Regions from separate parts of the Bradyrhizobium sp. 2TAF24 genome, predicted to be linked through region 2. Evidence: predicted binding sites of a transcription regulator. Region 2 holds the regulator's gene; the other holds the start of a gene.
What was found. The regulator LexA, encoded in region 2, represses DNA repair genes until DNA is damaged. The targets are predictions, from matches to a motif close to TGTTCNNNNTGTGTTCNG.
Positions count from the first base shown of each region.

Region 1 (12,015 bases), on a different contig from region 2:
CTGCACCGAGCCGATCGATCCCGAGCACAGCACGACTTCGCCGCGGGCGCGCGCCTCGATGGTCTCGCCGTCTTGCGTGAAGCGCACGCCGACGGCGCGGCCGTTCTCGACGATCAGACGATCGACCAGCACATGGGTTTCGAGCCGCAGGTTGGGGCGGCCCAGCGCCGGCTTGAGGAAGCCGCGCGCGGACGACCAGCGCCGGCCGCGCTTCTGGTTGACATGGAAGTAGCCGATTCCTTCGTTGTCGCCGGTGTTGAAATCCGCGGTGCGCGGGATGCCCATCTGCGCGGCGGCATCGGCGACCGCGTCGAGCACGTCCCAGGACAGCCGCGGCGGCTCGATGCGCCAGCCGCCGCCGGCACCGTGAATGGCGCTGGCGCCGAGGAAGTGATCCTCCAGCCGCTTGAACGCCGGCAGCACGTCGTCCCAGCCCCAGCCGGCGAGGCCGAGCTGGCGCCAGTGGTCGTAATCGGCGGCCTGGCCGCGCATCGAAATCATGGCATTGATGGCGGAGGAGCCGCCGATGACCTTGCCGCGGGGGTAGGCCAATGCCCGCCCGTTGAGGCCGGCCTCGGGCTCGGTGCGGAACATCCAGTCGGAGCGCGGATTGCCGATGGCGAAGAGGTAGCCGACCGGGATGTGAAACCAGATCCAGTTGTCGCGGCCGCCAGCCTCCAGAATCAGCACCCGCCGGCGCGGGTCGGCGGACAGGCGGTTGGCCACGATGCAGCCGGCGGTGCCGGCACCCACGACGATGTAGTCGAAATCCCCCTCGAGCTGCCTGGTCATGCCACCCCGTCACATTTCATCTGGTTGTCATGGTTTTTAGAGCATTTTTCTCCGTTCCGGGGAACGTGCGGAAAAGCCATATCCATTGTGCGAAATGCCTGAGTTCGCGGCGATTGGGCGGCCCTTATGACTGCTTTTGCCGCATCGCGGATATTGGGCCGCACCCCCGGGCCATGGTAGGTTCGGCGGATCAGAATGAGCGCCGCCATGTGGGCGTCGCCCATGTTGTGGTTTTGGTAGGACGTCGTCATGCCCATCGTCAATCGGATCGCCGAATTTCACCCCGACATCACGGCCTGGCGGCGGGACCTGCATGCCCATCCCGAGCTGATGTACGACGTGCACCGCACGGCAGCGTTCGTGGCGGAGCGGCTCAAGGAATTCGGCTGCGACGAGGTCGTCACGGGTCTCGGCAAGACCGGCGTCGTCGGCGTCATCAAGGGCCGCAAGCCGGCGGATGGACGCAACGTCCGCACCATCGGCCTGCGCGCCGACATGGACGCGCTGCCGGTGCATGAAGAGACCGGCGTGTCCTATCAGTCGACCACGCCGGGCAAGATGCACGCCTGCGGCCATGACGGCCACACCGCGATGCTGCTGGGCGCAGCGCGCTATCTCGCCGAGACGCGCAACTTCGCCGGCGATGCGGTGGTGATCTTCCAGCCGGCGGAGGAGGGCGGCGCCGGCGCCGCGGCGATGATCAAGGACGGCCTGATGGACCGCTTCGCCATCGATCAGGTCTACGGCATGCACAACATTCCGGGCATGGCGGTCGGCAGCTTCGCGATCCGCCAGGGGCCGCTGATGGCCTCGATGGACAAGCTTGCCATCAGGGTAGAGGGCAAGGGCAGCCATGCGGCGATGCCGCACAAGGGCATCGACCCGATCCTCGCCGGCGCGCAGCTCGTCACCGCGTTGCAGAGCATCGTGTCGCGCAGCGTCGATCCCCTGGAGTCGGCGGTGATCTCGATCTGCAGCTTCCATGCCGGTCACACCACCAACGTCATCCCGCAGGCCGCGGAGATGCTGGGCACCGTGCGCGTGCTGAAGCCGAAGATGCGCGACCTCGTGCAGCAGCGCGTGCAGGAGGTGGTGGCGGGCGTGGCGCAGGCCACCGGCACCACCATCGAGCTCGACTACAACCGCGGCTACCCGGTGCTGGTCAACCATCCCGACCAGACCGACATCGCGCTCAAGACCGCCGCGGAGGTCGCGGGCGCGAGCAATGTCAGCGACAATGCGGTGCCGATCATGGGCGCGGAAGACTTCGCCTACATGCTGGAGGCGCGCCCCGGCGCCTTCATCTTCATGGGCAATGGCGACAGCGCCGGCCTGCATCACCCCGCCTACAACTTCAACGACGAAGCGATCGTGCACGGCTCGTCGTACTGGGTGAAGCTGGTCGAGGGCACGCTGCCGGCCTGATCAGGCGGCGTCCGCCTGACGCAGCGCCCTCGCGACCAGTTTGAGATCTGCGACGAAGGCCGCGTATTGCGCGGCCTTCTCGTTGTCATCGGGCAGCCGCAGCAGATAGGACGGATGCACGGTGACGATCGCCTGCGCGCCGTCGTCGAGATCGATCAGCCGGCCGCAGCTCTTGCCGATCGGCGTCGCCTTGCCGAACACGCAGTGGGCCGCCGTCGCCCCCAGCGCGACCACCAGGGTCGGCTTCACCAGCGCGCGCTCGCGCACGTACCACGGGCGGCACGCCTTGATCTCGCCGGCGTTCGGCTTCTGGTGCAGGCGGATCTTGCCGCGGGGCACGAACTTGAAGTGCTTCACCGCATTGGTGACATAGACCTTGTCGCGGTCGATGCCGGCCTCCGCGAGCGCGCGGTCGAGCATCTGTCCGGCCGGGCCGACGAACGGCCGGCCCGCGAGATCCTCCTTGTCGCCGGGCTGCTCGCCGACCAGCATCACCGGCGCGTGGGACGGGCCTTCGCCGAACACGGTCTGGGTCGCATCCTGCCACAGGTGGCAGGCGCGGCAGGCCATCACCTCGTGGCGCAGATGCGCCAGCGCGTCACTGGTCGCCGGAACCTTGTCCATCACGGCTTCCTTTCGCTGCGGTGATCCGTGCGGCGCGGTCGGCGGCTGGGCAACCATGTCCTGCGTCCGCTGACCGGCTTTTCGGATCAGCGGGTCAATCAGCGAAGCCTCCGGCAGGTTCCGCCAGTACTTCACCGGCATCTCCGCCTTCATCGCCCGGACCTTGAGCCGTGCCGGATTGAAGATGCTGGCGTAGTAAGTGCGCCAGACGGTTTCCAGCGGATCGCCGGCCGGCGCGTCGGCCTTCGTCGCGCCTTCGGTGAACACGGTGTGGGAGCCGTCCCAGTGGGCGCAGCGGTCGGGGGTGAGGATCGACCAGGCCATGTCGGCGAAACGCTGCGCGAAGAATGGCGCGGTCGCCTCGACGATGTAATGCGCCGGTTCGAACCAGGCGACGTAGCGCGACTCGCGTTCGCGGCCGATCTCGCGGAAGCGGACGAAGGCCTGCATCTTGTGTTCATCGCGATGGACGTCGCGGGCAAGGCTGCCGATCCGCATGACATCCTCGTCGGTGGCGAGGCGCATCAACTCGGGTTCGGCGCGCAGGCGCCACAGCAGACGGTAGAGCAGGGCAAAACGCTGCGGCTCGCGGTTGAGAATGGCGCTGCGCGCCAGATTCATGAAGGCTGCGGGAACATGCACGGCGGCGGAATCGCCGTCCGGCTGTGGCAGCGGCGTCGGCGCGAACAGCACGGCCGCGCGGCCCTCGACATCCCAGGCGATGTCTGCCGGCGCCACGTCGGCGCGCAGCAATGCACGCGCCGCCGTGCGCCAGCCTTCGAAATCGGTGTCGCTGGCAAGCAGGATATGATGCATGGTCGGGCCTCCTCACTCGAACACGAAACCAAGCTGTGCGGCGGGCGGCCGCAGGCGCTCGCGCAGGCGGTTGTCGTCGAGCTGGGTCGGCGCGGGCGTGTGATCGGCGAGCGTGATGAATGGCAGCGCCTTGCGTCGCGGCACATGCAGCCGTGCGAGATCGGCGACGCGCAGCCGTGTCAGGCGGCGGGCGTCGAGGATGCTGGCGACGGTGCGCGTGCCGAAGCCGGGCACGCGCAGCAGCTCCTCGCGGCTGGCGCGGTTGACGTCGACCGGAAAACGATCGCGGTGGCGCAGCGCGTAGGCGAGCTTCGGATCGATGTCGAGCGGCAGCATGTCGTCTTCGAGCGGGCTCGTCAGCTCGGCGAGGTCGAAACCGTAGAAGCGCAGCAGCCAGTCGGCCTGGTAGAGCCTGTGCTCGCGCACCAGCGGCGGTGCCTGCAGCGGCAGCGCCCGGCTGGCGTCGGGGATCGGGCTGAAGGCGGAATAGTAGACGCGCTTGAGATTGTACGAGCCATAGAGGTTGACGCTGGTCTGCAGGATGGTCCTGTCGCTGGCGGCGTCGGCACCGACGATCATCTGGGTGCTCTGGCCCGCCGGGGCGAAGCGCGGCGCCGTCTTGCCGCGGTGGCTCCTGCCTTCGCGGGCTTCGTCCAGCTTGAGGCGCAGCCGTCCCATGGTGCGGCGGATGGCGCGCACGTCCTTTTCGGGAGCGAGCGTCGCGAGACTGGTTTCGGTCGGGACCTCGATGTTGATGCTGAGGCGGTCGGCATATTTGCCGGCCTCGGTGATCAGCCGCTCGTCGGCGTCGGGGATGGTCTTGAGATGGATGTAGCCGCGGAAGTGATGGTCCTCGCGCAGGCTGCGCGCGACCCGCACCACCTGCTCCATGGTGTAGTCGGGGCTGCGGATGATGCCCGACGACAGGAACAGGCCCTCGATGTAGTTGCGGCGATAGAAGGCGATGGTCAGCTTCACCACCTCGTCCACGGTGAAGCGGGCGCGCGGCACGTTGCTGGAGGCGCGGTTGACGCAGTAGAGGCAGTCGAAGCTGCAGGCGTTGGTCAGCAGCACTTTCAGCAGCGAGATGCAGCGCCCATCCGGCGCATAGGAATGGCAGATGCCCATGCCGGGGGCGGTCGAGCCGAGGCCCTTGCCGTCGGAGGAGTCCCGCGCCTCGGTGCCGCTGGAGGCACAGGAGGCATCGTACTTGGCGGCATCGGCCAGGATTTCGAGCTTGCGTCGCACGTCCATTCGATCAGGTCTCTGTTTTTATTCAGGAAAATAGCATCGGGAAAAGTCGCATTGACTCCGGCAGCCGGCTTTGCTTCACTGGAACGTATCATGAACAAATGGCGCGGTCATTCGTTCAATCCAGGCGAATGATGTCAGGCCAGAGTTTTCAGGAGCGGCGCATGAGCGGCGCGCGCACGAGCACGCTTGCGACCTTGCGTGGAGCGATCGAACGCCTCGAGGCGGGCGAGACGCGCCATGCGGTGGCGCGCGTCGAACTCGGCCATCGCGGGGCGGATGCGACGCTGCAAGGCGGGGTCGTGCGCAGTGCGTTGCACGAGGTGTTTGCGCCGGAGACCCGTCAGACCGCATCCGCCACCGCGTTCGCCGCCGGCCTCGCCTGGCGCTGCGCGATGTCGCGTCCGCTGTTGTGGGTGCGGCAGGATTTTGGCCCGGGAGAAACCGGTGCGCTGTCGATGGGCGGGCTCGCCGAGCTCGGGCTCGATCCGCGCCGTATTGTGATGGTGCAGGCCACCGATATCGACATGGCGCTGCGCGTCACCGCCGATGCGCTCGCCTGTTCCGCGCTCGGGGCCGTGGTGCTCGATGTGTGGGGCGGCGCGCGCCAGTTCGACAGCGTGGCGAGCCGCAAGCTGACGCTGGCGGCGCAGGCGTCGGGCATCACCTGCCTGGTGCTGCGAACCGCGGCCGTGCCGGTGGCGAACACCGCGGAGACGCGCTGGATCGTTCGTTCGGCGCGCTCGCGCACGCGATCCCCTTGGGACGCATGGGGGGCGCCGCAGCTCGACGTCGCACTGGTTCGCAATCGTCATGGCCAGACCGGCCAGTGGATCATGGAATGGATGTGTGATGAGTGCCTTTTCCGTGAACCGTCGGCGCATTCTCAGCCTGCGGCTGCCACGCCTTCCTATCGACCGCCTGCGCCGCCGGCTGTCGCGCACCGCCGCGCCGGCTGACGTCGCGCCGTCGCCGTCCGTCCCGTGGGTGGTGGTCGGCAAGGTGGTCAATGCCCTGGTGATCACCGCGCTCGACGAGGTCGCGACGGCCTGCGGTCTTGAGATCGGACAGCCGCTGGCGAATGCTCGCGCCATCTGTCCGGACCTGCAGGTGTTCGACGCCGACGAGGCGGCCGATGCGCAAGCGCTCGGTGCCATCGCCGACTGGTGCGACCGCTTCACGCCCCTCGTGGCATTCGATCCGCCGCACGGGCTGCTGCTCGACGTCTCCGGTTGCGCCCACCTGTTTGGCGGGGAAACGGCGCTGATCGACACGCTGTGTGCCGCGCTCGCCCGGCAGGGCTTCGCTATCAGCGCGGCGATCGCCGGCACGCCGGCCTGTGCCCGAGCGGTGGCGCTTGCCGGGCGCGGACGTGTGGTGGCGCCGGGCGAGGAGGCCGCCGCGGTTCATCCCCTGCCGGTCTATGCACTCGGCGCGGATGATGCGGTGACGCGCGGCCTGCGCCGCGCCGGCCTCAAGACCATCGGCGATGTCGCCTCGCGCGCGCCGCACGAGATCACGGCCCGCTTCGGCGCTGCCTTCACCGCGACGCTGCAGCAGGCGCTGGGGCGCAGCGACGCGCCGATCTCGCCGCGCCACCCGCTGCCCGACTACATGGCGGAGAAACGTTTTCCCGAACCGGTGGCGTCAGACGTGGCGATCATGGGCACGCTCGATGCGCTGGCGCGCATGCTGGTGACGACCATGGAGCGTCATGGCAAGGGCGCGCGCCGGCTGACGGCGGCGTTCTTCCGCACCGACGGCGCTGTGCGCACGCTCGCGGTCGAGGCCGGACGTCCCATCACCCGGACGGCGGTGGTCGAGCGGCTGTTTCGCGAGCGCATCGCCGCGCTCGCCGATCCGCTCGATCCCGGTTTCGGCTTTGACCTGATCCGGCTGTCGGCGAGCCATGTCGAGACGGTGGTGCAGGAGCAGCGCGACCTCGACGCCCACGCCCATGATGCGGATGAATTGTCGGCGCTGGTCGACCGCATTGCCGCGCGCATCGGCGGCCATCGTGTCGTCGTGCATCTGCCGCAGGACACGCACATCCCCGAGCGTGCGGAGATCGCCGTGCCGGCCCAGCATCGCCTGGACGCCGCAGGGGCAGCGACATGGCCGGCACGCATCGCGGCCGAGCCGCCACTGCGGCCGCTGCGGCTGTTCGAGGCCCCCGAACCGGTGGAAGCCATCGCCGAGGTGCCGGACGGGCCACCGGCGCGCTTCAAGTGGCGGCGCGCCACCCATGCGGTGGTGCATGTGGAAGGGCCGGAGCGCATCGCCATGGAGTGGTGGCGGCAGGACGAGGCGCTGCCGACACGGGATTATTTTCGTGTCGAAGATGAATCCGGCCTTCGCTTCTGGCTCTACCGTGACGGTCTCTACGGCGAGACGCACGATGCCGACGGCAAGGCTGTCTCGCCGCAGTGGTTCATGCATGGATTGTTCGCATGAGCGTCCCCGCCTACGCCGAGATCGGCATCACCACCAATTTCTCGTTCCTGCAGGGCGGCTCGCATCCACAGGAATATGTCCATGAGGCGAGCCGTCTGCGCCTGCCGGCGATCGGCCTTGCCGACCGCAACACGCTTGCCGGCGTGGTGCGCGCCTACAGCGAACTCGACAACCACGAGGTCACGCACAAGCCGAAACTCCTGGTCGGCGCGCGGCTGGTCTTCATGGATGGCACGCCCGATATCCTGGTCTATCCGCGCGACCGCGCCGCCTATGGCCGGCTCTGCCGGCTGCTCAGCCGGGGCAAGCTCTCCGCCGGCAAGGGCGAATGTCATCTCGCGCTGCCGGACCTGCTGGATTTTGCCGAGGGGCAGTTGCTGGTGCTGGCTTTGCCGCATCGTTTCGACGCTGCGGCGGCCCGGGCCTTGCTGGCGACATTGCGCGCCAGCGGCGCCGATGGCGTCTGGCTTGCCGCGAGCCTGCTGTATCGCGGCGACGACCGGCGGCGGCTGGCCCAGTTGCAGCACATTGCCGCGATCGCCCATGTGCCGCTGCTCGCCACCAACGAGGTGCTGTACCACGATCCCGGCCGCCGCCCGCTGCAGGACGTGCTGACTTGCGTGCGCGAGAAGACCACCATCGAGGCGGTCGGCCGGCGGCTCGCGGCCAATGCCGAGCGGCATCTCAAGCCGGCGGCGGAGATGGCGCGGCTGTTTCGTGACCTGCCGGATGCCGTCGCCGAGACCCTGCGTTTTGCCGATCGCATCACCTTCTCGCTCAGCGAGTTGAAGTACCAGTATCCCGACGAGCCGATCCCGCCGGGCAAGACGGCGCAACAGCATCTGCAGGACCTGGTGCGGGACGGCATTGCGCAGCGCTATCCCGGCGGCATCGAGCCGAAGGTGCAAAAAACCATCGACAAGGAACTGGCGCTGATCGCGACCCTTGACTACGCGCACTACTTCCTGACCGTCCACGACATCGTGCGCTACGCGCGGTCGCAGAATATTCTGTGCCAGGGGCGAGGGTCGGCCGCCAATTCGGCGGTGTGCTACGTGCTCGGCATCACCTCGGTCGATCCGACCAAGGTCGACCTGCTGTTCGAGCGATTCCTGTCGCAGGAGCGCAGCGAACCGCCGGACATCGATGTCGATTTCGAGCACTCGCGGCGCGAAGAGGTGATGCAGTATGTCTTCAACCGCTATGGCCGTCACCGCGCCGCGATCGTCGCTACCGTGATCCATTACCGGCCGCGCAGCGCCATCCGCGATGTCGGCAAGGCGCTGGGGTTGACCGAAGACGTCACCGCGGCCCTCGCCGACACGGTGTGGGGCAGCTGGGGCGACGGCCTCAGCGACATGCAGATCAGGCAGGCCGGTCTTGATCCCGCCAATCCGATGATCCGGCGCGCGGTCGAACTCGCCGGCGAACTGATCACCTTTCCCCGGCACCTGTCGCAGCATGTCGGTGGTTTCGTGCTGACCCAGGACCGGCTCGACACCTATGTGCCGATCGGCAATGCCGCGATGGACGACCGCACCTTCATCGAGTGGGACAAGGACGACATCGATGCGCTGAACATGATGAAGGTCGACGTTCTGGCGCTGGGCATGCTGACCTGCATCCGCAAGTGCTTCGATCTCATCGACGATCACAAGGGAAAGCGCTGGGAACTGGCGACGATCCCACCCGAAGAGAAACCTGTCTACGACATGCTGTCGCGCGGCGAATCTCTTGGCGTATTCCAGGTCGAGAGCCGCGCCCAGATGAACATGCTTCCGCGATTGCGGCCGCAGAAATTCTATGACCTCGTGATCGAGGTCGCCATCGTGCGGCCGGGGCCGATCCAGGGCAACATGGTGCATCCCTATCTCAAGCGGCGAAATGGCATCGAAAAGGTGGTGTATCCATCGCCGTCGCCCGAGCATGGCCCGGCAGATGAATTGGAAAAAGTGCTAGGGCGCACCCTTGGCGTGCCGCTGTTCCAGGAACAGGCGATGCGGATCGCCATCGAGGCGGCCAGGTTCACGCCGGACGAGGCCAATCAGTTGCGTCGCGCCATGGCCACGTTCCGTCACATGGGCACGATCCATACCTTCGAACAGAAGATGATCGGCAATCTGACCGCGCGCGGCTATCCCAAGGAGTTCGCCGAAAACTGCTTCAACCAGATCAAGGGATTTGGCGAATATGGTTTTCCGGAAAGCCATGCCGCGAGCTTCGCGCAACTGGTCTACGTGTCGTCCTGGCTGAAGCATTTCCATCCCGACGCGTTCGCCTGCGGCCTGCTCAACTCCCAGCCGATGGGTTTCTATGCGCCGGCGCAGATCGTCAGCGACGCCCGCAAGAACGGCGTCGTGGTCCGCGACATCGACGTGTCGTTCAGCGAAGGACAGAACACGCTGGAGGATCGCTGCGGCCGCTATCATGCGCTCCGGCTCGGCTTCCGCCAGATCGATGGCTTCCACGTGTTCGATCCCGATGTCAGGGACGAGAACGAGGCGGCGATGCGGGCGCGGCAGGCGGATGCCTGGGACATGCGGATCGCGCGGGCCCGCGCACGCCGGCCGTTCACGTCGCTGGAGGATTTTGCCCGCGACACCGGCCTGCCCAAGCGGGCGCTGATCCTGCTCGCCGACGCCGATGCGTTCCGCTCGCTCGGCCTCGACCGCCGTTCGGCGCTGTGGGCGGTGCGCCGCCTGCCGGATGACGTGCCGCTGCCGTTGTTCGCCGCGGCTACCGCGCGCGAGCAGCCGGACGAGGCGGCGCAGCCGCTGCCGGACATGGCGCTGTCGGAGCATGTGGTCGCTGATTACCAGACCATCCGCTTGTCGCTGAAGGGACATCCGATGCAGTTCCTGCGAGAGCGTTTCACCCGCGAGCGCGTGCTGTCCTGCCGCGAAGCGACGGCGCGACCGAATGGGGCCGCGGTCGCGATCGCCGGCGTCATCCTGGTGCGTCAGCGGCCGGGCAGCGCCAAGGGCGTCGTGTTCCTGACCATCGAGGACGAGACCGGCATCGCCAATATCGTGGTGTGGCCGAAGGCGATGGAGCGCTTCCGCAAGGAAGTGATGGGCGCGCGCCTTGTGCTGATCGAGGGGCGCATCCAGAGCGCGGAGGGCGTGACCCATCTCGTGGCCGAGCGGCTGGTCGATCGCTCGCAGGATCTGGTGGGGCTCGCCAACGATGCGCTGGTGCGCCGGCCGTTGCTGCCGGCTGCGGCGACACCGGGGTCGCCGCTTGCCGTGGAGCGCGAAGACGCCAGCCTGCCGGCGCCGAAACACCGCCATCCCCGCAATGTCCGCATTCTGCCGGCGTCGCGCGATTTCCACTGACCGGAACAACAGCACGGCCCGGCGGCCGCCGCGCTGTGCGTGGTGGTGCGCCGCAGGCACGCAGCCATGCGCGTGAAGGTGCGCAATTCGCTTGACCACCCCATGCCCGATGGCGACATTGGCCGCATCTGAGCGGATTTGACATTCGCTGCCGGGAGAAAAAAACGATGGCGCGAGAACGCGTTCTGGTGACGGGTGGGGCATCGGGAATCGGCCGCGCGGCGGTCGAGCGATGCCGTGCCGACGGCTACGAGGTCGTCAGCATCGACCGGGTCGGCGATGGCCTGATCGCCGATCTGTCCGATCCGCAGGCCACCGCCGCGGCGCTGGCGCAGGCCCTGGAAGGCGGACCGATCACCCGTCTGGTGAACAATGTCGGCGTGGTGCGCCCGGCGTCTCTGGCAGAGCAGACACTGGAAGACTTCGACGCGGTGATGCAGCTCAACGCCCGCTGCGCCATGCAATGCCTGCAAGCGCTGCTGTCGGGCATGAAGGCGGCGAAATTCGGCCGCGTCGTCAATGTCTCGTCGCGCGCCGCGCTCGGCAAGGAGCTGCGCACGGCCTATGCCGGCTCCAAGGCCGCGCTGCAGGGCATGGCCAAGGTGTGGGCGCTGGAGCTCGGCGAGCACGGCATTACCGCCAACGCCATCGGCCCCGGGCCGATCAAGACCGAGCTGTTCGATCGCGCCAACCCGCCGGACAGCCCGCGCACCAAAGCGATCATCGAGACGGTGCCGGTGCGCCGGCTCGGAACGCCCGACGACATCGCCAATGCGATCGCGTTCTTCCTGCACAAGGACAGCGGTTTCATCACCGGCCAGGTGCTCTATGTCTGCGGCGGCATGACGGTCGGCGCCGCCGGCGCCTGACGTTTTCTCCTGCTGTTGCCTACTGCGAGCCTGTCGATGCCGAAGATGTTTTCTGATCCGGATGCTCTTGCGGAAGAGATCATCCGTGATGTCGGGCCCCGTCTTGTCGTCGGCCTGCCGCTCGGGCTTGGCAAGGCGAACCATGTCGTCAATGCGCTGTTCGATCGCGCGGCCGCCGACCGCAGCGTTCATCTCACCATCTTCGCCGCACTGACGCTGGAGAAACCGCGGCCGTCGACCGAGATCGAGCGCCGCTTCATCACCCCGGTGATCGACCGCCTGTTCGGCGGTTATCCGGATCTCGCCTATGCCCGCGCACTGCACGACGGTACACTGCCGCCGAACATCGAGGTGCTGGAGTTCTTCTTTCTCGCCGGCCGCTGGCTGCGCAACGCACGGGCACAGCAGAATTACATCTCGACCAACTATACCCATGCCGCGTCCTACCT
Region 1 covers NZ_JBFRFW010000008.1:183,868-195,882, reverse strand. Annotated here, with positions in the region: gene AB4Z37_RS14865 (GMC family oxidoreductase) at 1-792, opposite strand, end outside; gene AB4Z37_RS14860 (hypothetical protein) at 789-1,043, opposite strand; gene AB4Z37_RS14855 (M20 aminoacylase family protein) at 1,042-2,217, shown strand; gene AB4Z37_RS14850 (UdgX family uracil-DNA binding protein) at 2,218-3,657, opposite strand; gene AB4Z37_RS14845 (putative DNA modification/repair radical SAM protein) at 3,670-4,911, opposite strand; gene AB4Z37_RS14840 (ImuA family protein) at 5,073-5,867, shown strand; gene AB4Z37_RS14835 (Y-family DNA polymerase) at 5,761-7,362, shown strand; gene AB4Z37_RS14830 (error-prone DNA polymerase) at 7,359-10,697, shown strand; gene AB4Z37_RS14825 (SDR family oxidoreductase) at 10,865-11,566, shown strand; gene AB4Z37_RS14820 (acetyl-CoA hydrolase/transferase C-terminal domain-containing protein) at 11,603-12,015, shown strand, end outside.
Region 1: a site for LexA is predicted at 4,991-5,008, ahead of AB4Z37_RS14840 (ImuA family protein). Genes of this name have one in related genera too.

Region 2 (12,015 bases):
CAGGATGAAGATGCGGTCCAGCGCCTTCGACAGCACCGGATTGACCACGTACTCCTCGCACGGCACGGCGAAGCACATCCGCAGGAAGTTGGAGGTGTAGTCGAGCGAGTTCTTCGGATACACGAAGGGCTGGCCGACGGCGTACTTGTAGGCCATCGCGGCCAGCGTCGGCACCTTGGCGATCATGCGCATGGAGGCGATCATGCGCTGCTTCGGATCGTTGATGTCGGTGGAGTCGTGGTAGAACGCCGCCAGGGCGCCGACCGAGGCCACCATCACCGCCATGGGGTGCGCGTCGCGGCGGAAGCCCTGGAAGAAGCGGGCCATCTGCTCGTGCACCATGGTGTGGTTGGTGACGCGGTGGTCGAAGTCTTTCTTCTGCGCCGGGGTCGGCAGCTCCCCATACAGCAGCAGATAGCAGGTCTCCAGGAAGTCACCCTGGGCAAGCTGCTCGATCGGGTAGCCGCGATACAGCAGCACGCCGGCGTCGCCATCGATATAGGTGATCTTGGATTCGCAGCTCGCCGTCGAGGTGAAGCCGGGGTCGTAGGTAAACATTCCGGTCTGGGCGTAGAGCTTGCTGATGTCGATCACATCAGGGCCGACCGAGCCGCCATAGACCGGGAATTCGAAGCTCTTGTCATCGACCGTGAGCGTCGCCTGCTTTGTATTTTTTGCATCCATCGTGATTGTCCCCGGATGTGATCGTTAGAAACGCGACGAGCTCGGGAGCTTCAGAACGGAGCACGGCGAGCCAGCCAGATTGCCGGGATGAATGGGTAGCTTATTGCTGTGTGCACTGCAAGATGCGGACAAATCGGCTGCTTTACACCTTAAGGTGAGCCTGATCTGCCAGCCGTTCCAGGCATTCCGCCTGCCCAAGGACCGCCAGCACGTCGAAAATGCCGGGCGAGGTGGTTCGGCCGGTCAGGGCGGCCCGCAGCGGCTGGGCGATGGCGCCGAGCTTCAGCCCGCGCTGCTCGGCAAAAACCCGCACCGCGGCCTCGGTGGCCTGCGCCGTCCAGGGCGTGACGGCGGCGAAGGCGTCCCGCAGCTCGCCCAGCAGCGTCCGCGCCTCCGGCGTCAGCAACGCCGCCGCCTTGGGCTCGAGCGGCAGCGGCCGCTCGGCGAACAGGAACGCGGCACTGTCGACCAGCTCGACCAGCGTCTTGGCACGCTCTTTCAAGCCGGGCATCGCCTGCAGCAGCTGGGCGCGGGTGGCCTGGTTGAGCTTGGCCGTGGTGGCCTCGCCGCCGGGGATGTAGGCGAGCACGTCCTCGAACGCGCTCAAGAGCGCCGCGTCGTCGCTGTTGCGGATGTAGTGACCGTTGAGGCTCTCGAGCTTGGCGAAGTCGAACCGCGCGGCCGAGCGGCCGATCGCCGGCAGGTCGAACAAGTCGATCATCTCCTGCGTCGAGAAGATCTCCTGGTCGCCATGGCTCCAGCCAAGGCGCACGAGATAGTTGCGCAGCGCCGCCGGCAGGTAGCCCATCGCCCGGTAGGCATCGACCCCCAGCGCGCCGTGGCGCTTGGACAGCTTGGAGCCGTCCGGGCCATGGATCAGCGGAATGTGCGACATGCTCGGGGTGTCCCAGCCCAGCGCATCATAGATCTGCTTCTGGCGGGCGGCGTTGATGAGGTGGTCGTCGCCGCGGATGACATGGGTGACGCCCATGTCATGGTCGTCGACCACCACCGCCAGCATGTAGGTCGGGTTGCCGTCGCTGCGCAGCAGCACCAGGTCGTCGAGATTCTCGTTCTGCCAGACGACGCGGCCCTGGACCTGGTCCTCGATCACGGTTTCGCCGGTCAGCGGCGCCTTGAGGCGGATGGTCGGCTTCATTCCGGCGGGCGCCTCGGACGGGTCGCGGTCGCGCCAGCGGCCGTCATAGAGCTTGGCGCGGCCCTCGGCACGTGCCTTCTCGCGCATCTCGGCGAGTTCCTCGGTGGTCGCGTAGCAGCGATAGGCCCTGCCGGCGGCGAGCATCTGCTCGGCGACCTCGCGGTGCCGCGCCGCGCGGGCGAACTGGTAGACCGTCTCGCCGTCCCATTCGATGCCCAGCCACTTCAGGCCGTCGAGGATCGCCGCGATCGCGGGCTCGGTGGAGCGTTCACGATCGGTGTCCTCGATCCGCAGCAGCATCTTGCCGCCGCGCCCGCGGGCGTAGAGCCAGTTGAACAGGGCGGTGCGTGCCCCGCCGATGTGCAGGAAGCCGGTCGGCGAGGGGGCAAAACGGGTAACGATGGGAGCTGTCATTTCGGCGATAAATCGATCTCGGGAGACGGGGTTTCGCGGCATGTACCACAACCGTTCCCCCCTGTCTCACAGCGAATGCTGGTTGCCCCACTCCGCGCCCGAATCGTGAAATACGCAGCTGCCGCGCGCCCAGGGCGACGCCGGCGCGCCGGGTGCGGCGTGCTTCGGGCCTGCCTGTTCCCCGGCCCGGCCACGGGCTGCGCCGTGCGGTCCCGGCACTTGGCGCGGGGCCGCCGATTTGGCACATAGGTCCCAGCTTGAAAGGAATACGATGACGGACGAAACGGGATCTGAAGCCGGCCGCGACTTCATCCGCGATATTGTCGCTGCGGACCTTGCTTCCGGAAAGACCGGGAGTGTGGTGACGCGCTTCCCGCCGGAGCCCAACGGCTACCTGCACCTCGGCCATGCCAAGTCGATCTGCCTCAACTTCGGCATCGCCGAGGAGTTCGGCGGGCGCTGCCACCTGCGGTTCGACGATACCAACCCGACCAAGGAGGAGCAGGAATACATCGATGCCATCGAGCATGATGTGCGCTGGCTCGGCTTCGACTGGGGCACGCACCTGCACTTCGCGTCCGACTATTTCGAGCAGCTTTATGCCTGGGCGCAGGATCTGATCCGGGCCGGCAAGGCCTATGTCGACGACCAGTCCCAGGAGGAGATCCGCGTCAGCCGCGGCACGCTCACCGAGCCCGGCCGCAACAGCCCGTACCGCGATCGTTCGGTGGACGAGAACCTCGACCTGTTCGCGCGCATGCGCGCCGGTGAGTTCCCGAACGGCGCGCGGGTGCTGCGCGCCAGGATCGACATGGCCTCCGGCAACATCAACCTGCGCGACCCCGTGCTGTACCGCATCCTGCATGCGCACCACCCGCGCACCGGCGATGCCTGGAGCATCTATCCGAGCTACGATTTCGCCCATGGCCAGTCGGATGCCATCGAGCACATCACCCACTCGATCTGCACGCTGGAGTTCGAGGATCACCGGCCGCTCTACGACTGGTGCCTGGAGAACCTGCCGGTGCCGTCGCGGCCGCGGCAGTATGAGTTCGCCCGCCTCAACGTCACCCACACGCTGCTGTCGAAGCGGGTGCTGACGGAGCTCGTGCGCAGCGGGCGCGTCACGGGCTGGGACGATCCGCGGATGCCGACGCTCGCCGGCCTGCGGCGGCGCGGCGTGCCGGCGGCGGCGCTGCGTGAGTTCGTCAAGCGCATTGGCGTCGCCAAGGCCAACAGCACCGTCGACATCGGCATGTTCGATTTCGCCGTGCGCGAGACGCTGAACAAGACCGCGCCGCGCCGCATGGCGGTGCTACGGCCGTTCAAGGTGGTGATTGAGAATTATCCGGAAGGCCAGACCGAGGAGGTCGAGGCCGTCAACCATCCCGACGACGCCGCGCAGGGCGCGCGGCGCATCACCTTCGGCCGCGAGCTCTACATTGAGCGCGACGACTTCATGGAAGATCCGCCCAAGAAGTTCTTCCGTCTGGCGCCCGGCCGTGAGGTGCGGCTGCGCTATGGCTATTTCATCACCTGCCGCGAGGTGATCAAGGACGCGAGCGGCGAGGTGGTGGAGCTGCGCTGCACCTACGATCCCGCGACGCGCGGCGGCAATGCGCCGGACGGCCGCAAGGTCAAGGCGACGATCCACTGGGTCAGCGCCGCCGAGGCGGTGCCGGCCGAGGTGCGGCTCTACAACCTGCTGTTCAGCGATCCGTCGCCGGACGGGGCGAACTTCACCTCCCAGCTCAATCCGGACTCCCTGGAGGTGCTGCAGGGCTGCATGGTCGAGCGGGCGCTGGCGACCGACAATTCCGAAGCCGCCGTGCAGTTCGAGCGCCAGGGCTATTTTGTCCGTGACCGGGATTCGACGCCGGGCAGGCTGGTGTTCAACCGCACGGTGGGCCTCAAGGATACCTGGGCCAAGGTGGCGGGCGGCGGGGCTGGCTGAGCGCCGTCCGGAGAAAAAATCGCCGGCCGTCTCCAGATGCGGCTGGCGGGCGCCGGCTGCTGAGATAGCATCGCCTCCTCGGGCAGTCTGGGGATCGGCGGACGGTCATGGCGCCGCAAGGGGGCAGGGGACGCAGCCGCACGCGAACGTGGCCGGTGCCGACCGGCCCGGTCGTGCCGGCGGTCGTCGGCATCGGCGCCGGCGTCACACCCTGGACGGCGTGGCTCAGCCGCCTGCTCGACCTCGTTCGCGCCGAAGCCGGACCCGGGCGGCTGCTGCCCTGGGTTCCCGTCGCCTTCGGAACCGGCATCGCCATCTATTTCGCGGCGGATCACGAGCCGGTGCTGTGGATCGCCGTGGCGACGGCTGTCGCGCTCGCCATTGCCTGCATCCTGCTGCGTCGCCATGCGGTGTTTCCGCTGATGGTGATGCTGGCGGCGGTCGCGGCGGGGTTTGCCAACGCGACCATCAGGACCGCGCGCGTCGCCCATCCGGTCCTGACGCGGCCGACGGCCGCCCTCAGCATCAAGGGCTTCGTCGAAACCTATGAGGTGCGCGAGCGCACCGATCGTTTCGTGCTGCGCGTGACCGAGATGGAGGTGCCGCGGCATGAGACGACGCTCTCTCGCGTCCGCCTCTCGGTGCGCAAGGGAGCGGGACCGGCCGTCGGCAGTTTCGTCGAACTCAAGGCGCGGCTGTCGCCGCCGATCGCGCCGCTGCGGCCCGGCTCCTACGATTTCGCGCGCGACCTGTTTTTCCAGGGGATCGGCGCCTCTGGATTCGTCATGGGGGCGATCAAGGTGACGCAGGCGCCGCCGCAAGGCGGCGGGCTGTGGCTACGCTATGCCGCGGCGCTGCAGGGCATGCGCGATGCGATCGATGCACGCATCGGCACCACACTGAGCGGCGACTCCCGGGCGATCGCCACTGCGCTGCTGACCGGGCGGCGTGATGCGATCACGACGCCGGTCAACGACGCGATGTTCATTTCCGGGCTCGGCCATGTGCTGTCGATCTCCGGCTACCATATGGCCGTGGTCGCCGGTGCGGTGTTCGGCATCGTGCGGGCGCTGCTGGCGCTGATCCCACAGCTTTCGGCGAGCCATCCGATCAAGAAATGGGCGGCCGGCGTCGCGCTCTTCGGAGCCGCGTTCTACCTCGTGCTGTCGGGTTCGGAGGTGGCGACGCAGCGATCCTTCCTGATGACGGCGGTGGTGCTGCTGGCGATCATGGTCGATCGTCGCGCCATCACCTTCCGCACGCTTGCGATCGCGGCGATGGTGGTGCTGGTCGTCGCACCCGAGGCGCTGGTGCATCCGAGCTTCCAGATGTCGTTCGCCGCGACGCTGGGGCTGGTGGCACTGGTCGCCCATGGCATGCCGCGGCTGTTTGCGACGGCCGACAACTCGCTTGTCGCGCGGGTGGCGCTGTGGGGCGGTCGCGAGCTGGTGGTGCTGCTGTTTGCCTCCTTCGTGGCAGGGCTCGCCACCACGCCCTATGCCGCATTCCATTTTCATCGCATCACGCCCTATGGCGTGCTCGCCAATCTCGCCGCGATGCCGGTGGTATCCGGGCTCGTCATGCCGGCCGGCCTGCTCGGGCTGGTGGCGATGCCGTTCGGGCTCGACGGCATCTTCTGGTCGCTGATGGATGTGGGGATCGCCTGGATGGTCCTCGTGGCGCAGTGGGTGACGGCGCTGCCCGGGGCGATCGGGCGCATGGCGGCGTTCGGCACCGGGCCGCTGCTGCTGGCGACAGCGGGGATGCTGGTGCTGGCGCTGTGCCGCACGGCGCTGCGCTGGAGCGGCGTGGCCGTCATGGTGGGGGCAACAGTCTGGGCGCTCGTGACGCCGCAGCCGGACGTGCTGGTGTCGTCGGACGGGCAGAATGTTGCCGTGCGGGGCAGAGACGGTCGGCTGCACCTGATGCGGCTCGGCAAGGACGCGTTCCTGCTCAAGGAGTGGCTCGCGGCGGACGCGGACGCCCGCCTCCCCACCGATCCGTCGCTCGGCGAGGGCGTCTCCTGCGACGTGACGGGGTGCATCACGGCCTTGCGTGACGGCGCCCTGGTGGCGCTGTCGATCCGGCCTGACGGCTGGGCGGACGATTGCGTCCGGGCCAGCCTGATGGTCTCGCGCGCCCGCCCGCCGCCGAGCTGTGCGGCACAGGTGATCGACCAGGCGCGGATCCGTCGCTTCGGAGCGCTGGCCCTGCGGCGGACCGACGTGGGCTTTGCTGCGGACGCCCAGAAGCCGACGGGGCGTGACCGCCCATGGTCGCCGGAAGTGGCTGGCGAGGACAATGCCGGCCCGATTGCGGCAGGACGGCCTGTCGATGCGACGCCGGTCGATGCCGATCGCCAGTCCGATGACTGATGGGCGTTAGTCACCGCGGTACAGGCTGATCAGCCTGCCGTGGGGTGCGCACGCGGCTCCGCGGCAGGTTTCAGTGCACCAGTCATGCGCGCATGGCTGGCGTTGACACAATTACAGGTGGAACACAGTATCTGGCGGGGTGTCGCTCAGTGGGGGGATTGAGTCGTGCCAGGACCGCTTCATCGCTTGGAATCGCCGACTCAAACGGTAGCTGACGCGCAGGCCCAACAAAGTTCCATGGAAATTTGGGGTAAGCCGGGATCGAATACGGCCCAAAGCAGCTTACCTGCGGTTAAGGCCTACAAGAGTAGCTTGCCAAGTGGGAAGCGGGGTGTTGAATTCGACACGCCGGTCAGTCCCACCCCCGGGTCTGGAACCCCATTTGAAGCGAGATGGTATCTTGGAACTTCGGGGGTGCTGCAACGAACAGACGCGAATGGCACGACATGTGCTGCAATCCCGCTGTCGAGGTTCGTGAATGGCCAACCGTGACTGGATTGGACTCAAATGATCAAGCCAATCGAGTGTCTCAGCGTCGAGGTCATCCCGCAGGCGATCATTTCGTTGCCGGTTGATCAAATTCTTTCAGGACGAGCCAAGATCACGCAAGGGGTCGATGATCTCGACCACTTTGAAGGAGCATCGTTCAGGCTGGACAACGGTATCGAAGTTGCGGTTCGCCATTATCGTGGCCATCCCAAGGATACCGCGACGATCTATATCGACAGCCGGCAGCGGGACGTGGAGCGCATCACGCATCTTGTTCGCCGGATTCTCAGAGATCTCCATGTCCCCCTCACGGCGCTTAGCTGGGAGCGTCAACAGAATCCAGAAATGTGATTGATCGGGAACTGGGCCGCTGACGTCGGCGGCCTGTGGCGGCCGGCGCTTGCGGTCGAGACCCTGAAGCCGAAAGGGCGGGATTGGCCGCCGTCGCTGGAGGTGCTCAGCGACAAGGATTTGATAGGCGGCGCCGGGCTTTGGTGGCCCGTCGATGCGACGCCGGTCGAGGCCGATCGCCAGTCTGATGACTGAGGTGGCCTCAGTAGCGACGGTACAAGCTGATCAGCTTGCCCTGGATGCGCACGCGGTTGGGCGGCAGGATCCGCACTTCATAGGCGGCGTTGGCCGGCTCCAGCGCGATCGAGGCGCCGCGACGGCGGAAGCGTTTCAGCGTCGCCTCTTCCTCGTCGATCAGGGCGACGACAATGTCGCCGGTGTCGGCGCTCTCGGTGCGCTGGATCAGCGCCATGTCGCCGTCGAGGATGCCGGCCTCGACCATCGAGTCGCCGCGTACTTCCAGCGCATAGTGTTCGCCGGAGCCCAGCATCTCGGGCGGCACGTTGATGGTGTGGCTGCGGGTCTGCAGTGCCTCGATCGGCGTGCCGGCGGCGATGCGGCCCATCACCGGGATTGCGACGGGACGGCCGCCTTCATCCTCGGAGGTGGTACGCACGACACGGCCAAGGTTGCCCTCGATCACGCTGGGGGTGAAGCCGCGGCGGGCGCCGCCGCCGCCGGAGGCGGCCTGCTCGGGCATCTTGATGACTTCGATGGCGCGCGCGCGATTCGGCAGGCGGCGGATGAAGCCGCGCTCCTCCAGGGCTGTGATCAGACGGTGGATGCCGGACTTGGAGCGCAGGTCGAGCGCATCCTTCATCTCGTCGAATGAGGGCGGCACGCCCGCTTCCTTCAGCCGCTCATTGATGAAGCGGAGAAGTTCGTACTGCTTGCGTGTGAGCATCTTAACCAATCCCCCAAATACGGTGCTGCGAACGCTGACCGTCAGACGTCTCGGGCGGTAAGGACTCGCTCGAAACAAATCATGAACGGACCCTATATGTTCGATATGTGTTCCGCAACCTCTTAATTTGACGTCAACAAAACACCGGCGGCCTACAGGGGAAGCTTAAGGATGACGCACGCCGAGCCCGCCGGGGCGGCTTGCGCGAACGGCGGGCGCACGATCAGGGCGCCGGCGGCCGCGAGGTGGCCGAGGAGCGAGCTGTCCTGCTGGCGCACCGCCGTGGCCACGGGAGGGCCATCGGCGCGCAGTTCGAGGCGGGCGCGCAGGTAATCCTGGCGCTGGTCGTTGGCCGGCAGGTCGGAACCGAGCACTGCCGGTTCCAGCGGCGTGTGCAACTCGCTGCGGCCGGCGAGGGCGCGCAGCAGCGGCACGACGAACAGGAAGCCGCAGACATAGGACGACACCGGGTTTCCCGGCAGGCCGAGCAGGCGCATGCCGCCGAGCCGGCCGTGCATCATCGGCTTGCCGGGGCGCAGCGCGATCTTCCAGAACGCGATGTCGACGCCTTCGGCGTCGAGCGCGCGCTTGACCACGTCATGGTCGCCGACCGAGGCGCCGCCGGTGGTGACGAGCACGTCGGCGCCGCTGTCACGGGCCTGCCGGATCGCTGCGCGGGTCGCCTCCATGGTGTCGCCGACGACGCCGAGGTCGAGGACGTCGGCGCCCTCGGCGCGGACCAGGGCGCGCAGCGCATAACCGTTGGAGTAGACGATCTGGCCGGGGCCGGGCTGGCCGCCGGGCATCACCAGTTCGTCGCCGGTCGCCACCAGCGCGACCTTCGGCCGGCGGCGCACCGGCAGCGCGGTGTGGTTCATGGAAGCCGCCAGCGACAGGGCGCGGTCGGTGAGGCGGGTCCCGGCGCGCAGCAGCACGTCGCCTTCGCGAAAGTCGACGCCGGCCGGGCGGATGTGGCGGCCGGCCACCGCAGCCTCCTGGACGGTGACGGTATCGCCGTCGCGTGCGGTGTCTTCCTGGATGACGATGGCGTCGGCCCCGTCAGGCACCACGCCGCCGGTGAAGATGCGCAGCGCCTCGCCCGGACCCAACTGACCTGCGAACGGCCGTCCGGCGGCGATCTCGCCCGTGACGGTCAGGCGCGCCGGCACGCTCGCGGCATCCGCCGCACGCACGGCGTAGCCGTCCATGGCCGACATCGCCGCCGGCGGCTGGGTGCGCAGCGCAACCACATCGCGCGCCAGCACGCGGTGATAGGCGTCGTCGAGCGTGACGGTTTCCTCGGGCAGCGGCTCGACACCGGACACCACCGCCGCGAGCGCGTCCGCAACCGGCATCAGCGCCATCGTTCAACTCCCTCGTGGGTGAGGCGACCACTGCCGCCGATCTGATCGGGCTGCGGGCGCGCCAGTTTCGGGTCCGGCGCGGATCAGGTCCGGTTGAACGGATCGTGGCCGAACTCGTCGTGACCAAACTAGTCTTGGCCAGATTTGTAATGCCCGGACTTGCCGCCTTGCTTTTCGATCAAGCGGATGGCGTCGATCCGCGCGCCCCGCTCGACCGCCTTGATCATGTCATAGATCGTCAGGCAGGCAACCGAAACCGCCGTCAGCGCTTCCATCTCGACGCCGGTCGGCCCCGTCACCTTGACGGTCGCAGTAACACGGCAGCCCGGCAGCGCGGCGTCCGGTTCGATGTCCACGGTGACCTTCGACAGCGCCAGCGGATGGCACAGCGGAATGAGCTCTGAAGTCCGCTTCGCCGCCATGATGCCGGCGATCCGCGCGGTGCCGAGCACGTCGCCCTTCTTCGCCTGGCCGGAGACCACGAGATCGAGTGTGTCCTTCGACATCACGACACAGCCTTCGGCGACCGCGAGGCGCTCGGTCGCCGGCTTGTCGGATACGTCGACCATGCGCGCCTCGCCCCTGGCGTCGATGTGCGTGAGGCCGGCCTTGGGCGCGTTGGTCATCGTTTCAACCGTCAGTGAGCGGCGGCGCGAGCTGCGGCATCACGCGCGAGCAGGGCGCGTGTCGCCGCGGTGACGTCCTGCTGGCGCATCAGGCTTTCGCCGACCAGGAAGGTCGACATGCCGACGCGGGCGAGGCGCGACAGGTCCGACGGCGTGAAGATGCCGCTCTCGCCGACGGCGATGCGGTCGTTCGGGATCAGCGGCGCGAGCGCCTCGCTGGTCGCCAGCGTCGTCTCGAAGGTGCGCAGGTTGCGGTTGTTGACGCCAAGCAGCGGCGAGCGCAGCTTGAGCGCACGGTCGAGTTCGGCACGGTCGTGGACTTCGAGCAGCACGTCCATGCCGAGCGCGAGCGCTGTGTCCTCGATGTCGCGCGCGGCCGCGTCGTCGAGCGCCGCCATGATGATCAGGATGCAGTCGGCACCATGGGCGCGCGCCTCGACCACCTGGTAGGTGTCGAACATGAAATCCTTGCGCAGCACCGGCAATTGCGTCGCGGCGCGCGCCGCCACCATGAAGTCGAGATGGCCCTGGAACGAGGGCGTGTCGGTGAGCACCGACAGGCAGGCGGCGCCGCCGGCCTCGTAGGCGCGGGCGAGCGCCGGCGGATCGAAGTCGGGGCGGATCAGGCCCTTGGAGGGCGAAGCCTTCTTGACCTCGGCGATCAGGGCATAGTCGCCGCGCGCGAGCTTGCGGCGGATCGCGTCAGCGAAGCCGCGTGGCGCAGGGGCGGCCTTGGCGGCTGCCTCCACCTCGGCGAGCGGCCGGGCGCGCTTGGCGGCGGCGATTTCCTCGCGCTTGTAGGTCTCGATCTTTGTCAGGATGTCGGACATCGGCGGCGTCACGCGTTGGAAACGGCGATGAGGTGCTCGAGCTTGCGCAGCGCCGCCCCGCTATCGAGCGACTGCTGCCCGAGCGTGACGCCTTCGGCCAGCGTGTTGGCGCGGCCGGCTACCATCAGCGTCGCCGCCGCATTGAGCAGCGCGACGTCGCGATACGCGCCGGGCTTGCCGTCGAGCACCGCCTGCAGGGCCTCGGCGTTGGCCTCGGCCTGGCCGCCCTTGAGCGCGCCAGGCTCGACGCGAGACAGCCCGACCTCTTCGGGGGTGATCTCGAAGGTGCGGATCTCGCCGCCTTCGAGCGCGGCGACGAAGGTCGGGCCGGTGAGGGTGATCTCGTCGAGGCCATCGGAGCCGTGCACCACCCAGGCGGCATCGGAGCCGAGGTTCTTGAGCACCTGCGCCAGCGGCTGCACCCACTGGCGGGAGAACACGCCGACCAGCTGGCGCTTGACGCCGGCCGGGTTCGACAGCGGTCCCAGCAGGTTGAAGATGGTGCGTGTGGCGAGCTCGGTGCGGGTCGGGTTGACGTTCTTGGTCGCCGGATGATGGGTCGGCGCGAACATGAAGCCGATGCCGGCCTCGGCGATGCAGCGGCCGACGTCATCAGGGGTGAGGTCGATGCGCACGCCGAGCGCGGCGAGGCAGTCGGCCGCGCCGGATTTCGACGACAGTGCCCGGTTGCCGTGCTTGGCGACAGGCGTGCCGGTGCCGGCGACGATGAAGGAAGCGCAGGTCGAGACGTTGACCGAGCCGGAGCCGTCGCCGCCGGTGCCGACCACGTCGACCGCATCCGGCGGCGCCTTCACCCGCAGCATCTTGGCGCGCATCGCCGACACCGCGCCGGTGATCTCCTCGA
Region 2 covers NZ_JBFRFW010000016.1:78,187-90,201, forward strand. Annotated here, with positions in the region: gene gltA (citrate synthase) at 1-684, opposite strand, end outside; gene gltX (glutamate--tRNA ligase) at 827-2,257, opposite strand; gene AB4Z37_RS23760 (glutamine--tRNA ligase/YqeY domain fusion protein) at 2,529-4,211, shown strand; gene AB4Z37_RS23765 (ComEC/Rec2 family competence protein) at 4,319-6,586, shown strand; gene AB4Z37_RS23770 (hypothetical protein) at 7,094-7,426, shown strand; gene AB4Z37_RS23775 (hypothetical protein) at 7,427-7,621, shown strand; gene lexA (transcriptional repressor LexA) at 7,629-8,330, opposite strand; gene AB4Z37_RS23785 (molybdopterin molybdotransferase MoeA) at 8,483-9,694, opposite strand; gene moaC (cyclic pyranopterin monophosphate synthase MoaC) at 9,823-10,320, opposite strand; gene trpC (indole-3-glycerol phosphate synthase TrpC) at 10,332-11,150, opposite strand; gene trpD (anthranilate phosphoribosyltransferase) at 11,159-12,015, opposite strand, start outside.